Linked DNA regions of Acuticoccus sp. I52.16.1. The protein of the gene in region 2 interacts with the protein of the main gene of each other region in a pairwise test. Links are inferred from orthologs where the notes say so. Each region holds a gene or a part of one and is shown on either strand. Other genes may lie near its edges.

Region 1 (7,160 bases), 1.6 Mb from region 2 along the record:
GAGCGTCTCCGCGACGAGGGACGCGGTGACCGAGCGGCCGTCGTCCAACGTCACGCCGTGGCGCAGCCACTGACGGACATGCCGGTGCGCCCATTCGCCGGTGGCCGTGTCGCAGATCGTATCGCCGATCTCGGCCGCGCCGTAGCCCCGCCGGCCGGCCGCCGCGAGGCCCAGCGCGATGTGCAGGAGCCGCCGGAGCCCGGCCTCGGTGCGGCGGCCGGTATACGGCTCCAGCAGCGCCGCGGGCACAACGGGTGCGCCTTTGTGCGGCAGCTGGTTGGGTTGCGGCATCATCCAGCCGAACACCTCCAGCGCCGGCGCGACTAGGATCGGGTGCGCGACCTGCGTGCCGTCGTGCCCGTCCGCCGCCGCACGCTCGATATCGGCGCGGATCTTCTCCAGAGCGTCGGCCGCGACCGCCGCATCCGCCGAGGTCGGCAGCCGCACCACCGGGGCGGCGAGGGCGAGGATCCCGCGCCGGTGCGCCAGCCGGACCACATGCTGGGACAGCCGGCGCAACATCGCCCGACCACCGACCAGGGCGTCCGGGTCCGGCAGGACGAAGCCGGGGTCCGCCGCGCACTCCGCGATCGCCGAGGCGAGGTAGTTCGAGCGGCCGCATGCCAGCGCGACGATACGCTCGCGCAGCGCATGGACGATCTCGTCCGCCGCGTACGCAGCCGGGACCGTCTCGATCTGCGCCGTCACCTTGATCGATCCCTGCGGCAGGGCCAGCGCCTCCTCCGCCAGCGCCAGAAGCGCGTCGAACACCGCCGCCTCGTCCGCGCTCTCCAGCTCCGGCAGGGTCACGCAGAGGCCGCGGCCGGCCGCCGCGAGGTGCGGCGCGTTGTGGTAGAGGGCGAGGCCGAGGTCGAGCACCGCCGCGGCGATCGCTTCGCCGTCGACGAGGACGTGCGCCTCGGTGCGATCGAGCGCGCGCGGGCGGATCATCAGCGCCGGGAAACGCACCGGCGTCGGACCGAGGATCTCGTCGGTGGGGGCGGCGGGCGCGTCGTCGGCGAGCATCTGGCCCACGGTGTCGACCAGGGCGAGATGACCCGCGACGATGTTGGCCCATGTCGGCAGGATGGCGTCCTCGAAGTCGACCACCACCGACGCGGCGCGCGAGGCGACGGCGGCCGCCAACGTGCGCCGGTGCGGCGGCACCACCAACTCGACGCGGCGGTCCGCGAGCGTTTCGGGGATCGGCGCGGCGGTCCAGTCGCCGTCACGCAGGCCGGGGATCTGGCCGCGACGTCGCTTGCGGGCCGCCAGCGCCACGGCGCGAGGCTGCTGCGTGGCCCGGTGCAGCCGCGACAGGAACTCGAGCGACCCGGGGGTGAAGAGGTGTTCCACGCCCGTCACCGTCTCGCCGACGAGCACCACCCGTTCCATCCTGTCGACCACGCACGCCCTCCCTCGCGGCCGCGGGGCACGGCCGTTCGGAAGCATCTGGATCACCCGGCGGGGCAATCAATGCACATCGGCCCGCTCGGGACGCTCAACGGCCGTGCCGTGGTGCCCTATATCGCACCCATGCCGGAACCGCTCCTCGCCCTGACGCCCGACGGCCTCTACTGCCCGCCGGGCGGTTTCCACATCGACCCCGTGCGCAAGGTGGCGCGCGCGGCGATCACCCACGGCCACGCCGACCATGCCCGCCCGGGTCACGACACCGTGCTCGCCACGGCCGAGACGCTGGCCATCATGGCCGTGCGCTACGGGCCCGGATTCGCCGGCTCGCGCCAGGCGATCGGCTACGGTGAGGCGGTGCGGATCGGCGGGGTGACGGTGCGCTACCATCCCGCGGGGCATATTCTGGGCTCGGCGCAGATCTCGCTGGAGGCGGGCGGCCGGCGCGCCGTGGTGTCCGGTGACTACAAGCGCCAGGCCGATCCCACCTGCACCGGGTTCGAGTTGGTCCCCTGCGACCTCTTCGTCACCGAGGCGACGTTCGCGCTCCCGGTCTTCCGCCATCCGGACGCGGCGGACGAGGTGGCGACGCTACTGCAGTCGGTGGCGCTCTTCCCGGAGCGGCCGCACATCGTCGGCGCCTATGCCCTGGGGAAGGCGCAGCGGGTGCTCGCCCACATCCGCGCCGCCGGCTACGATCGGCCGATCTACCTGCACGGCGCGATGGAAGCCCTGACGGCGCACTACCAGGCGAGCGGGCAGGACTTCGGCATCCTGCTGCCGGTGAAGGGCGTCGATCGCAAGACGCTGGCGGGGGAGATCGTCATGTGCCCGCCCGGCTCGCTGGCCGATCGGTGGGCGCAGCGGTTCGGCGACAGCGTGACGGCGTTCGCCTCGGGCTGGATGCGGGTGCGGGCGCGGGCGCGGCAGCGCGGGGTGGAGCTGCCACTGGTGATCTCCGACCATGCCGACTGGGAGGACCTGTGCACCACGATCGTGGAGACGGGGGCCGAACAGGTGTGGGTGACGCATGGCCAGGAGGACGCGCTGTGCCACTGGGCCCGCACGAAGGGCATCGACGCTCGCCCGCTGCACCTGCTGGGCTACGGAGACGGGGACGACGGGCCGGAGGAGATCGTCGCCGACGACGCGGACTGACGCGCGCGCCGGACGTGGTGGTGGAGCGTGGCGGGGGAGCCTATTGCGTCGCGTAGACGATGCGGGCGATCCACTCGATCTCGGACTTGCCGAGCGAGACGTCGTCATGGTCCGGATTGACGGCGTGGAACTTGTAGCCGTCGGAACCGATCTCTTTCAGCACCTTGACCGCGACCTCGTTGTTCGTGCGCTTCACCACCACGCGGTCGCCGGCGTTCGCCTCGGCGTTGGGGGAGATGAAGAGGACGTCGCCATCGCGGTAGAGCGGCTGCATCGAGTCGCCCACGACCGACAGCGCATAGAGCGGCTCGTGGCGCCGATCGGGGAAGGAAATGATGCGTGGGGGGCTAGGAACGGCGATCGTATCGGTGCCGACCGGGCTCGCGCTTTCGAAGCCCGCATGCGCTTCGCCGATGAGGGGGATCGAGACTTGCGGCGCGTTGCGGATGTTTTCGACGAAGCCGAACAGGTCCGACACCGAGGTGTTCGTGGCTTTTAGGATCTTTGCGATGGACTCGGTCGACGGCCAGCGGGGACGCCCGTCGGACGCAAATCGCTTGCTTTTGTTAAAAGTCGTCGGATCGAGACCGCTGCGACGGGCAAGGCCGGACGGAGACATGCCATGCTTCGCCGCAAGCTCGTCGATCGCGTTCCACACGTCGTTATGAGCGAGCATAGGCCCTACTCCTGCTCACAGGCGAAGATCGAATGGAGGTACCTCGTTCGGCTCCTCAACGTGAAAGCGCCCGTCCACAATTCAGTTTGTTCTGGATTGATGTAGCATATGTAAGGCGTTCGCGGAACCTGGGTTTCTGCAGATCCGCCGCATTCTGTGCCTCAATCAGACTCCTGGATGGCCCGTGGAAGACAAGGATACGATTTACAAGCTGCTGCGATCTGCCGAACTTGCGACATTCGTCACAAAAGGCTTCTTTGAAGGATCAGCCGACGACCTTCGCGACGGCTTCGTTCACCTGTCCACCGATGCGCAGCTGAATGGGACGCTCGAGAAACATTTTTCTGGAGAGTTCAACATTTTTGCGCTGGATTGCAGGCCTTTAATGAACTCAGCCGAATTGGTCTGGGAGACTTCGCGCGGCGGGGCGCTTTTCCCGCACCTCTACCGCGCGATACAACTCAGCGACGTGGCGGCGATATATCCGCTGCCGCAAAGCAAATGGCCTCCATCGCACAAAGGATAGAAATCCTGCGCCAGAATGCGACTGAATGTCGCATTCTGGCGGTCGGTCACGCCGCCTCGGCGCGGGCCGACAGCAACTTGCGGTTCACCAGCAGCTCCGCGATCTGCACCGTGTTGAGCGCGGCGCCCTTGCGCAGGTTGTCGCTCACCACCCACATCGCGAGCCCGTTCTCCACCGTCGGATCCTCGCGGATGCGGCTGATGTAGGTCGCGTCCTCGCCAGCGGCCTCGTACGGCGTGATGTAGCCGCCCGGCTCATGCTTATCGATCACCAGGCAGCCCGGCGATTCCCGCAACAGGTCGCGCGCTTCTTCGGCCGACAGCGGCTCCTCCAGCTCCAGGTTCACCGCCTCGGAATGGGAGATGAAGACCGGAACGCGCACGCAGGTGGCGTGCAGCTTGATCTTGGGGTCGAGGATCTTCTTCGTCTCGACCATCATCTTCCACTCTTCCTTGGTCGAGCCGTCTTCCATGAAGACGTCGATCTGCGGGATGAGGTTGAAGGCCATCCGCTTCGGGAACGCCTTGGACTGCACCTCGTCCGACACGAAGACGGCGCGGGTCTGGGCGAACAGGTCGTCCATCGCCGCCTTGCCGGCGCCCGAAACGGACTGATACGTCGCGACCACCACGCGCTTGATCCGGGCGCGGTCGTGGATCGGCTTCAGTGCCACGACGAGCTGCGCGGTCGAGCAGTTGGGATTGGCGATGATGTTCTTCTTGGCGAACCCCTCGACCGCGTCGGCATTCACTTCGGGCACGATGAGCGGCACGTCCGGATCGGTCCGGAAGGCGGACGAATTGTCGATCACCACCGCGCCGGCCGCGGCGATCTTGGGGGCCCACTCGCGCGCCACGTCGCCGCCGGCCGACATCATGCAGATGTCGACGTTGGAAAAGTCGGTCGTCTCCAGCGCCTCGCATTTCAGGGTCTTGTCGCCGTAGGAGACCTCGGTCCCCTGACTGCGGCGCGACGCGACCGCGATCACCTTGTCGGCCGGGAAGCCGCGCTCGGCCATGATATCGAGAATTTCGCGGCCGACGTTCCCCGTCGCGCCGACGACTGCTACCGTGTAGCCCATCTGCCTAAACTCCTAGAGACTGGGGCGTGTAATGGCGGAGATGACGGCATGTGTCCATCCGCCGGGCGCACAATCGCGGCCCTCGCCCGCCGGCTCGGTCCAGCGCAACGCCAGCGCTCGGCCGCACTGCGGCAGTCGACGGCTCGCCGCGGCGGACTGCCCCCGTGTAGTCGCCGCGGGCGTTGTTACTTGCGGCGCGCCGCAACCTATTCCCGTTGCGCGCGTTTGAGTGGCAGACGGGCGCCCCATTTGTCCCTAGAGCGGATATCCAACGTATGAAGCGGTTTTCGTGCAGAAACTGCGGCAACGAAGTCTATTTCGACTCGACGCGGTGTGTGAACTGCGGCAACGCGCTGGGATTCAACGCGTCGCGCGGGGTGATGCTGTCGACCCCGCAAGGCCGCCCCTGGAGTGTCGACCGCACCACCTACCACCTCTGTGCCAACGCCGAGCCGGTCGCCTGCAACTGGCTGGTGCGGGAGGGGAGCGGCGACGCGCTGTGCCGCGCCTGCGCCCACAACCGCACCATCCCTGACCTGTCCGACCCCGAGGCGATTTCGCTGTGGCGCGAGCTGGAGCTGGCCAAGCGCTACCTCTTCTATTCCATCATCCGCTGGAACCTGCCGCAGCCGACCATGGCCGAGGATCCCGACCACGGCCTCGCGTTCGACTTCCTCGCCGACCAGCAGAACGCCGACGGCACCGTGACACCCGTTCTGACCGGCCACGCGGACGGCCTCATCACCATCAACATCGCGGAAGGCGACGATGCCGAGCGCGAGCGGCGCCGGACCGACATGGGCGAACCCTATCGCACGCTGGTCGGCCACATGCGCCACGAGGTGGGTCACTATTACTGGGACCGCCTGGTGCGCGACGCGGGCAAGCTGGACGCCTACCGTGCCGTCTTCGGCGACGAGCGGGAGGACTACAACGAAGCGCTCAAACGCCACTACGAGCAGGGGCCGCCGGCCGATTGGGCCAACAGCTTCATCTCCACCTATGCGACGGCGCACCCGTGGGAGGACTGGGCCGAGACCTTCGCCCACTACATCCATATCGTCGACGCGCTGGAGACGGCCGCGGCGTTCGGCATCCGCACCACCGACCTCGGCCAGGAGAAGCAGACCACCCACGCCGTCGACTTCGACCCCTATACGCAGGGGACGATCGGCCACCTCCTGAAGGCGTGGGTGCCGGTGACGGTCGCCATGAACGCGATCAACCGCTCGATGGGCCAGCCGGATCTCTACCCCTTCGTGCTGTCGACGCCGGTCGAGCAGAAGCTGGGCTTCGTCCATCGGCTGATCCGCGCCCACGCGCAGGAGGCGACGCCGGCGCACAAACGCCGCTGGTGGCGCCTCGGCCGCTGACCGCGCCGGGTGACGCGGCTCGGTGGCGGCGCCGCCGGGAGGTGTCGCAGCCCGGCACGGCGCTTATGTTAGCCCGGTGCTCACCATACCCGACATCGCCCGCGCCGCGCGCGCCCTGCCTGAGCCGTTCGAAGGCTGGTTCGCCGGCCAGGGCTGGACGCCGCGCCCGCACCAGCTGGCGCTGATCGAGAAGGCGGGCGAGGGCAAGTCCACGCTCCTCATCGCCCCGACCGGCGCGGGAAAGACGCTCGCCGGCTTCCTGCCGAGCCTCATCGAGATCGCGGACGAGTTCCGCCGGCGCAACGCCGCCGTGCGCGAGGGGCCGCACACGCTCTACATCTCCCCGCTCAAGGCGCTGGCGGTGGACATCGCCCGCAATCTCGAGCGGCCGATCGCCGAGATGGGCCTCCCCGTCACCACCGAGACCCGCACCGGCGACACGCCGCAGAACCGGCGGCGGCGGCAGAAGGAGAACCCGCCGGACATCCTGCTGACGACGGCAGAGCAGATCGCCCTCCTGATCAGCCAGCCCGACGCCGCCCGCTTCTTCTCCGAGCTGAAGGTCGTCATCGTCGACGAGTTGCATTCGCTCGTCACCTCCAAGCGCGGCGACCTTCTCGCGCTCGGGCTGGCGCGACTGCGCCGGCATGCGCCGGATCTGCGCACCATCGGCCTCTCCGCGACCGTCGCGGAGCCGGACGACCTGCGCGGCTGGCTCGTCCCCTTCACCTCGCCCGACCCGACACCGCGCGCGGACGACGGCCGTGGCGTTCCCGAACGGCGCCCTGTCGGCCCGGCGTCCGGCCTCGCCGATCTCGTCGTCGTCGAAGGCGGGGCGAAGCCGGACCTCTCGATCCTGGCGACCGAGCAACGCGTCCCCTGGTCCGGGCACATGACACGCTGGGCGGTGGGCGACGTCTACCAGCTCATCAA
Region 2 (7,195 bases):
GCTCCACGCCCACGCCCTGCAACACGGCCTGTAGCCGACCCACGGCGAACTCTCGCAAGGATGCGCAGGCGGCGTCGCGGCCGACGTGCCGGGCGCGCCGGGCGCCGCCGATGCGCGGCGGGTCAGGCGACCGAAGGCGGTTCGCTGCGCTGGAGGGGGAGGACGTTCGCCTCGGTCATGGCGGAATGGTCGGCCCGGAGGGCCTGGTCGCGGAGGCGCTCCAGAAGCGCCTTCTCGCGCTGCGTCACCGCCCAGACGATACGCGGCGCGAGGTAGCGGGCGGCGACCCGCGGCGAGAGCCGGCAGACCATCCGACTCGCACACCAATAATTGCGCAACTCGTAGCTTACGGACATTGCCCTGCACCTAAGTTCAGTGAATTGCCGATCAGGCTAACCTTTGGGTCATGGGCCAGAAAGGCCATCGGCGGAATAGCTGTTTGGCGGGAACCAAGCGGCGCGTCGTGTTGTTAAGTAAATTGGTCCACGATGTCAGCACCCTAGCACGTCCCGGAAATGACGACGGCCCGCCCGTTGTCCCCGATCGCGGGCCTCCCCGCCCCGCGACGGGACGCGTCAATGCCCCTCAAAGGCCATCACCGCGAAGGTGGCGACGCCGATGTCGGCCAGCCGCCGGGCGCCCCCCAGCTCGGGCAGGTCGATCGCGAAGGCCGCCAGCGGCACCGTACCGCCGGCGCGCTGGATCAGCCGGGCCGCGGCGATCGCGGTGCCTCCGGTCGCGATCAGATCGTCCACCAGAAGCACCGTCGCGCCGCCGTCGGGAATGGCGTCCCTGTGGATTTCCACCTCGTCGGTGCCGTACTCCAGCGCGTACTCTTCGCGATAGACCTCGGCGGGGAGCTTGCCGCACTTGCGAATCGGCACGAACCCCTTGCCCATCTTCAGCGCCAGCGCGCCGCCCAGGATGAAGCCGCGCGCGTCGATCCCGGCGACGAGGTCGAACCCCTGCCCGGCCGCGTGCCCGGCGATCGCGTCCACCGTGCGCGCCAACCCGTCGGCGTCGCCGAACAGGGTCGTCACGTCACGGAAGACGATGCCCGTCTTGGGATAGTCGGGGATCGCCCGCACCATCTCGCGCAGGTCGCGCGTCGTCTGGCTCATGGTCAGGTCCTGTGGAGGACGCGGCCGGCAACCGCGTCGAGTTTGGCGACGAGCGCCGGGTCGCGCGCTTCCGGCGCGGTGATGATGGCGAACTCCAGCGCCGTGTCCGACCCCGTGGAGCAGGGCTGGCGCGTCGGCGGGGTCGCCACGGCGAGGGCCTGGACCAGCGCGCGCGCCGCGTCGCCGTTGGCCCGCATGGTGGTGATGATCTGCTGGATGTCGACCTCGCCGTGGTCGGGGTGCCAGCTGTCGAAGTCTGTCACCATGGCGACGGTGGCGTAGGCGATCTCGGCCTCGCGGGCGAGCTTGGCCTCCGGCATGTTGGTCATGCCGATCACGTCCGCCCCCCAATTGCGGTAGAGGTGCGATTCGGCCAGCGAGGAGAACTGCGGCCCCTCCATCGCGAGGTAGGTCCCGCCGCGATGGCAGACGACGCCCGCGACGTCCGCCGCCGCGGCGATGCGGTCGCCCAAGTCGCGGCTGACGGGATGGGCCATCGACACATGCGCCACGCAGCCCGCCCCGAAGAACGACTTTTCGCGCGCGAAGGTGCGATCGATGAACTGGTCGACGATCACGAACGTCCCCGGCGGCAGGTCCTCGCGCAGCGAGCCGCAGGCCGAGAGCGAGACGAGGTCGGTCACACCGGCGCGCTTCATCACGTCGATGTTGGCGCGATAGTCGATCTGCGTCGGGCCGAGGCGGTGGCCGCGGCCGTGGCGGGGCATGAACACGATCCGGGTGTCCGCCAGGGTGCCGACGAGGACCCGGTCGGACGGCTCGCCCCACGGGCTTTCCACCGTCTCCCACGTCCCCTCGAGGCCTGGCAGGTCATAAAGTCCCGACCCGCCGATGATGCCGAGCACAACGTCCATCAGCTCTCCTCGTCCTCCTGCGGCGCGTAGTCGACGCGCGTCAAAACAAGGCCGACCGCCGGAGCGACCGGACCGCAGGCCGGCCGCGAGCGGGCCGCCAGCGCCGCCGCGACGTCCCGCGGCTGCCAGCGGCCGATGCCGACTTCGACCAGCGTGCCGACCATGGACCGAACCTGATTGTGAAGGAAAGAGCGCGCGCTGGCCCGCACCTCGATCCGTTCGCCCGAACGCGTCACGTCGAGCCGGTCGAGCGTGCGCAGCGGGCTCTTGGCCTGACACTGCGCGGCGCGGAAGGTGGTGAAGTCGTGCCGGCCGACGAGGTGGGCGGCGGCCGCGTTCATCGCCGCGACGTCGAGCGGCTGCGGCACCCGCCATGCGGCACGCTCGAGCGCCAGCGGCGGCCGGCGGTTGACGATGCGGTAGAGGTAGTGCCGCGCGCGGGCGGAGTGGCGCGCGTCGAAGTCGTCGCCCACGCGCTCGGCCGAGAGGACGGCGACCGGCTCGGGCCGCAGGTGGGCGTTGACCGCGTCGCGCACGGTGTCGGCGCGCCAGTCCTTGGCGAGGTCGACGTGGGCCACCTGGCCGGTGGCGTGGACGCCGGTGTCGGTGCGCCCGGCGCCGTGGACGCGGGTCGCCGTGCCGACGAACTTCTCCAGCGCGTCCTCCAGCGCCTCCTGCACGGCGCGCCCGGTCTCCTGGCACTGCCAGCCGACATAAGGCGTCCCGTCATATTCGATGGTGAGCTTGTAGCGCGGCACGGCAGCTGGCGATCGGTTGCGGGGCGGCCTCGATGGCGGCGTCGCCGGCGGGCTCCCCCGGCCTAACCGGCAGCCGCGGCGAAGTCCATCTCGCCGCGCCGCTCAGCGCTCGAACCGGTCGCCCGGGCCGATGCGGGCGCCGCGCAGGAAGGCATCCGCCTCCACCGGCGACTTGCCGGCCCGCTGGACCCGCACGAGACGCACCGCGCCGCGCCCGCAGGCGACGGTCAGACGGTCGTCCAGCACCTCGCCCGGCGCGCCCGTCCCGTCGGCGAGGGTCGCGCGCAGCACCTTCAGCCGCTCCGGTTTGCCGCCGATCTCGATGGTCGCGTGGGCGCCCGGCATCGGGTTGAGGCCGTGGATGTGGTTGCGCACGGTCTCGGCGTCGGCGGTGAAGTCGATCGGCGCCTCGGCCTTGTCGATCTTGTGGGCGTAGGTGACACCCTCCTGCGGCTGCGGCGTCATCGTCAGCGCCTCGCGCTCCAGGCCGGCGAGGGCGCGGACCATCAGGTCGGCGCCGAGGCGCGAGAGGCGGTCGGTCAGGTCGGCGGCGGTGTCGTCCGGTCCGATCGGCGTGCGCTCCACCATGGCGACCGGGCCGGTGTCGAGGCCCTTCTCCATGCGCATGACCGCAACGCCCGTCTGCGCGTCGCCGGCCATGATGGCGCGGGCGACCGGCGCCGCGCCACGCCAACGCGGCAGCAGCGAGGCGTGGACGTTGAAGGCCCCCAGGGGCGCCGAGTCGAGCACCGCCTGCGGCAGGATCAACCCGTAGGCGACGACCACCAGCACGTCCGCCTCCAGCGCCTCGATCGCGCCGGCCTCCTCTTTCAAGGACGTCGGATGGCGCACCTCGATGCCCAGCGCGTCGGCCGCCTCGTGCACCGCCGAGCGGCGCTCGGCCATGCCGCGGCCGGCCGGACGCGGCGGCTGGGTGTAGACGGCCGGGATCTCGTGCCCCTGGCCGGCGATTTCCATGAACGTCGGCACCGCGAAGGAGGGCGTGCCCATGAAGACGACGCGCATCATGCCGTCACCCGCGGGCGAGCGGACGGACCGCGGCGCACCGGCTGCGCGAATCGGGTCGGGGTCACCATCACGCGCCGAGCTTGGCTTGCTTGGCGAATTTCTTCAGCACCCGCTCCCGCTTCAGCCGGGAGAGATAGTCGACGAAGAGGACGCCGTTCAGGTGGTCGATCTCGTGCTGCAGGCAGGTGGCCAGCAGGCCGTCCGCGTCCACGGTCCGCTCCGCGCCCTCGCGGTCGAGGTAGCGCACGGTGACGCGGGCCGGACGCTCGACGTCTTCGGTATAGTCGGGGATCGACAGGCAGCCTTCTTCGTAGACGGAGGTTTCCTCCGAGCGGGCGACGATCTCGGGGTTGATCAGCACCATCGGCGCAGGCTCGGCGTCGTCCTCCGTCGCCACGTCCAGGACGACGAGGCGCTCCGAGATGCCGATCTGCGGCGCGGCGAGGCCGATGCCGGGCGCGGCATACATGGTCTCGAGCATATCGTCGGCCAGTGACTTGATCCGATCGTCGACGGCGGTCACAGGCTCTGCCACACGCCGCAGCACGGGATCGGGGATGATGAGGATCGGACGTTTCGCCATGGGCGGCAGATATGACGCGCGTGGGCGGCGGTCAATTGTCAAACGGCCCGCCAATTGCCTATGAGACCTCTACCATGACAACGCTTTTCCTCTCCGCCGACTGGGGACAGGACGAATGGCTCGCCGCCTGGCAGGCCGTCGCCCCGAACCGCCCGCTCCTCGTCCACGGCCGGGACGACTACGACCCCGCCGGCATCGACTACGCGCTGACCTGGAAGCCGCCGCGCGGCGTCCTGAAGACGCTGCCGAACCTGAAGGCGATCTTCAACATGGGCGCCGGCGTCGACGGGGTGATCGCCGACCCGGAGTTTCCGGCCGTGCCGCTGGTGCGCCTCGTCGACCCGGACCTGACCTCGCGGATGGGCGAGTGGGTCGTCCTTCAGGTGCTCACTCACTTCCGCCAGGCGCTCACCTACCTGGACTTCCAGGCGAAGCACGAGTGGACCGAGCTGACGCAGCCCGCCGCGCACTCCGCCCGCGTCGGGCTGATGGGCTACGGCACCCTCGCCCGCCACTGTGCGCCGATCCTCCTGGCGCTCGGCTTCAACGTCCACGGCTGGTCCCGCTCGCCCAAGTCGAGCGACATCACCCTCCACTACGGCGACGACGGGCTCGACCATTTCCTCGCCCGGACCGACATCCTCGTCTCGCTGCTGCCGCTGACCGAGGGCACGCGCGGCATCCTCGACGCGGCGCTGATCGCCAAGCTCGGCGGCGGCAGTCCGCTGGGGCCGGTGCTCGTCAACGCCGGCCGCGGCGGCCTGCAGAACGAGGCGGACATCCTGGCCGCGCTGAGGTCGGGCGCGCTGAAGGGTGCCTCGCTCGACGTCTTCAACGAGGAGCCGCTGCCGGCGGGAGACCCGATGTGGGACGGGCCCAACCTCGTCATTACCCCCCACGTCGCGGCGGCCTCCGACCCGGAGGCCACCGTCGCCAACATCATCCGCCAGATCGACGCCTACGAGAGCGGCCAGCCGCTGCAGAACGTCGTCGACCTCGCGCGCGGCTACTGAGGAGAGTGAGATGACCTTCGACCTCGTCATCACGGGGGGCACGATCGCGACGGCCGCGGATGTGTTCAAGGCCGACGTCGGCATCAAGGACGGCGTCGTGACGGCGCTGGGGATCGGCCTTGAGGGCGCCGAGACGATCGACGCGACGGGCCAATACGTCCTGCCGGGCGGTATCGACAGCCACGTCCACATCGACCAGCCCTCCGGCGAGGGCATCACCATGGCCGACACGTTCGAGACCGGCACCCTCTCCGGCCTCTTCGGCGGCAACACCACGCTGCTCCCCTTCTGCATCCAGGAGAAGGGCAAGTCCCTGCGCGAGGCGCTGACCCAGTACCACGCCAAGGCCGAGGGCAACTGCTACACCGACGTCTCCTTCCACCTCGTCATCTCCGACCCGTCCGAGGCGGTGCTGGGCCAGGAGCTGCCGGCGGCGGTCGAGGATGGGTACACCTCGTTCAAGGTCTTCATGACCTACGAGAACCTTCGCCTGAACGACGCCGAGATCCTCGCCGTGATGGACACCGCCCGGCGCACCGGCGCGCTCGCCATGGTCCACTGCGAGAACGAGGACGCGATCCGCTTCCTGATCGACCGCCACGTCGCCGAAGGCCGCCTCGAGCCGGCCTCCCACGCCACGACCCGGCCGCTGGCGGTGGAGCGCGAGGCGACGCACCGCGCCATCTCGCTCGCCGAGGTGGTCGACGTGCCGGTCGTCATCGTCCACGTCTCCAACGGGGCGGCGATGGAGGAGATCGAGCGGGCGCGGGCGCGCGGCATGAACGTCACCGGCGAGACGTGCCCGCAGTACATCCGCCTCACCGAGAAGGACCTCGAGGGCATGAACTGGGAGGGCGCCAAACAGGTCTGCTCCCCGCCCCCGCGCACCGAGGCCGAATGGGAGAACATCTGGCGCGGCATCGAGAACGGCGTGTTCGACGTCTTCTCCTCGGACCACTGCCCGTTCCGCTACGACGACGACCACGGCAAGCTGAACCCCAAGGGCCGAACCGATTTCCGCCACATCCCCAACGGCATTCCGGGGGTCGAGACGCGTTTGCCGATCCTCTTCTCCGAAGGCGTCTCCAAGGGCCGGATCGACATCAACCGTTTCGTGGCGCTGACGTCGACCAACCACGCCAAGACCTACGGCCTCTATCCGAAGAAGGGCACGATCGCGGTCGGTTCGGACGCCGACATCGTGCTGTGGGATCCGCAGGCGCAGACCACCATCCGCCACGCCGACCTTCACGGCGGGTCCGACTATACCCCTTACGAGGGGCTGGAGGTCAAAGGGCTGCCGAAGACGGTGATCCTGCGCGGCAAGGTGATGGTGAAGGACGGCGCGCTGACCGGCACCAAGGCCGACGGCAAGTACCTGCCGCGCGAGAAGTCGATGAAGGTACGCCGCAAGGGTTGAGCGGCGCGCCCCGCGGGGCCGGGGCGCCGGTGACGACGGGCGTGGACGATGCGCGCGGGAGGATGCCTCGCACCGGGCGGGCGGTCGCAATCGGCGGCCGCGCGCCCTATGGTGTTCATCCGTGGCTCAGGGTCGCCTTGGCAGACCCTCGCCCACGGCCGGTCCCTGTGCGAGGCGACGGCCGGCCGATCCATCGAGGTTGAGCGCTCCCGTCGCGCCGACGGGGGTCCGGGAGTATGACCGATGAGGCGTCTTGCCCTTCTCGCCCTGCCGCTGGCGGTGGCGAGCGCAATGGCGACAGCGACGGCCCCAGCACGCGCGCAGAACTATACCACCGCGCTGCAGCTGACGCCGGACGAGCGGCGTGCCCTGGAAAGCCGCCTGTCCACGATCCTC

What was found.
Region 1: the proteins of def (region 2) and MRB58_RS10050 interact in binary tests that used the Escherichia coli proteins (3 or more experiments, as listed by UniProt). The link is inferred for Acuticoccus sp. I52.16.1 from one-to-one orthologs.

The regions. Positions count from the first base shown.
Region 1 is NZ_CP094828.1:2,227,749-2,234,908, reverse strand. Bases 2,838-5,779 are described here. They hold MRB58_RS10050 (aspartate-semialdehyde dehydrogenase), read right to left. Parts: upstream 4,855-5,779; coding sequence 3,820-4,854; downstream 2,838-3,819. Other genes in these bases: MRB58_RS10045 (putative zinc-binding metallopeptidase), read left to right, coding at 5,190-5,779; MRB58_RS10055 (DUF952 domain-containing protein), read left to right, coding at 3,432-3,773; MRB58_RS10060 (helix-turn-helix transcriptional regulator), read right to left, coding at 2,838-3,247. Also shown: MRB58_RS10070 (hypothetical protein), read right to left, coding at 1-1,407; MRB58_RS10065 (ligase-associated DNA damage response exonuclease), read left to right, coding at 1,537-2,571; more of MRB58_RS10060, read right to left, coding at 2,612-2,837; more of MRB58_RS10045, read left to right, coding at 5,780-6,227; MRB58_RS10040 (ligase-associated DNA damage response DEXH box helicase), read left to right, coding at 6,304-7,160.
Region 2 is NZ_CP094828.1:625,141-632,335, forward strand. The notes cover bases 2,609-5,585. They hold def (peptide deformylase), read right to left. Parts: upstream 4,367-5,585; coding sequence 3,851-4,366; downstream 2,609-3,850. Other genes in these bases: truA (tRNA pseudouridine(38-40) synthase TruA), read right to left, coding at 2,609-2,754; fmt (methionyl-tRNA formyltransferase), read right to left, coding at 2,857-3,780; MRB58_RS02875 (glyoxylate/hydroxypyruvate reductase A), read left to right, coding at 4,441-5,379; hydA (dihydropyrimidinase), read left to right, coding at 5,390-5,585. In the rest of the region: MRB58_RS02840 (RNA methyltransferase), read left to right, coding at 1-34; MRB58_RS02845 (hypothetical protein), read right to left, coding at 123-356; MRB58_RS02850 (adenine phosphoribosyltransferase), read right to left, coding at 576-1,121; MRB58_RS02855 (S-methyl-5'-thioadenosine phosphorylase), read right to left, coding at 1,124-1,999; more of truA, read right to left, coding at 1,996-2,608; more of hydA, read left to right, coding at 5,586-6,799; MRB58_RS02885 (hypothetical protein), read left to right, coding at 7,043-7,195. UniProt on the Escherichia coli protein: Removes the formyl group from the N-terminal Met of newly synthesized proteins. Requires at least a dipeptide for an efficient rate of reaction. N-terminal L-methionine is a prerequisite for activity but the enzyme has broad specificity at other positions.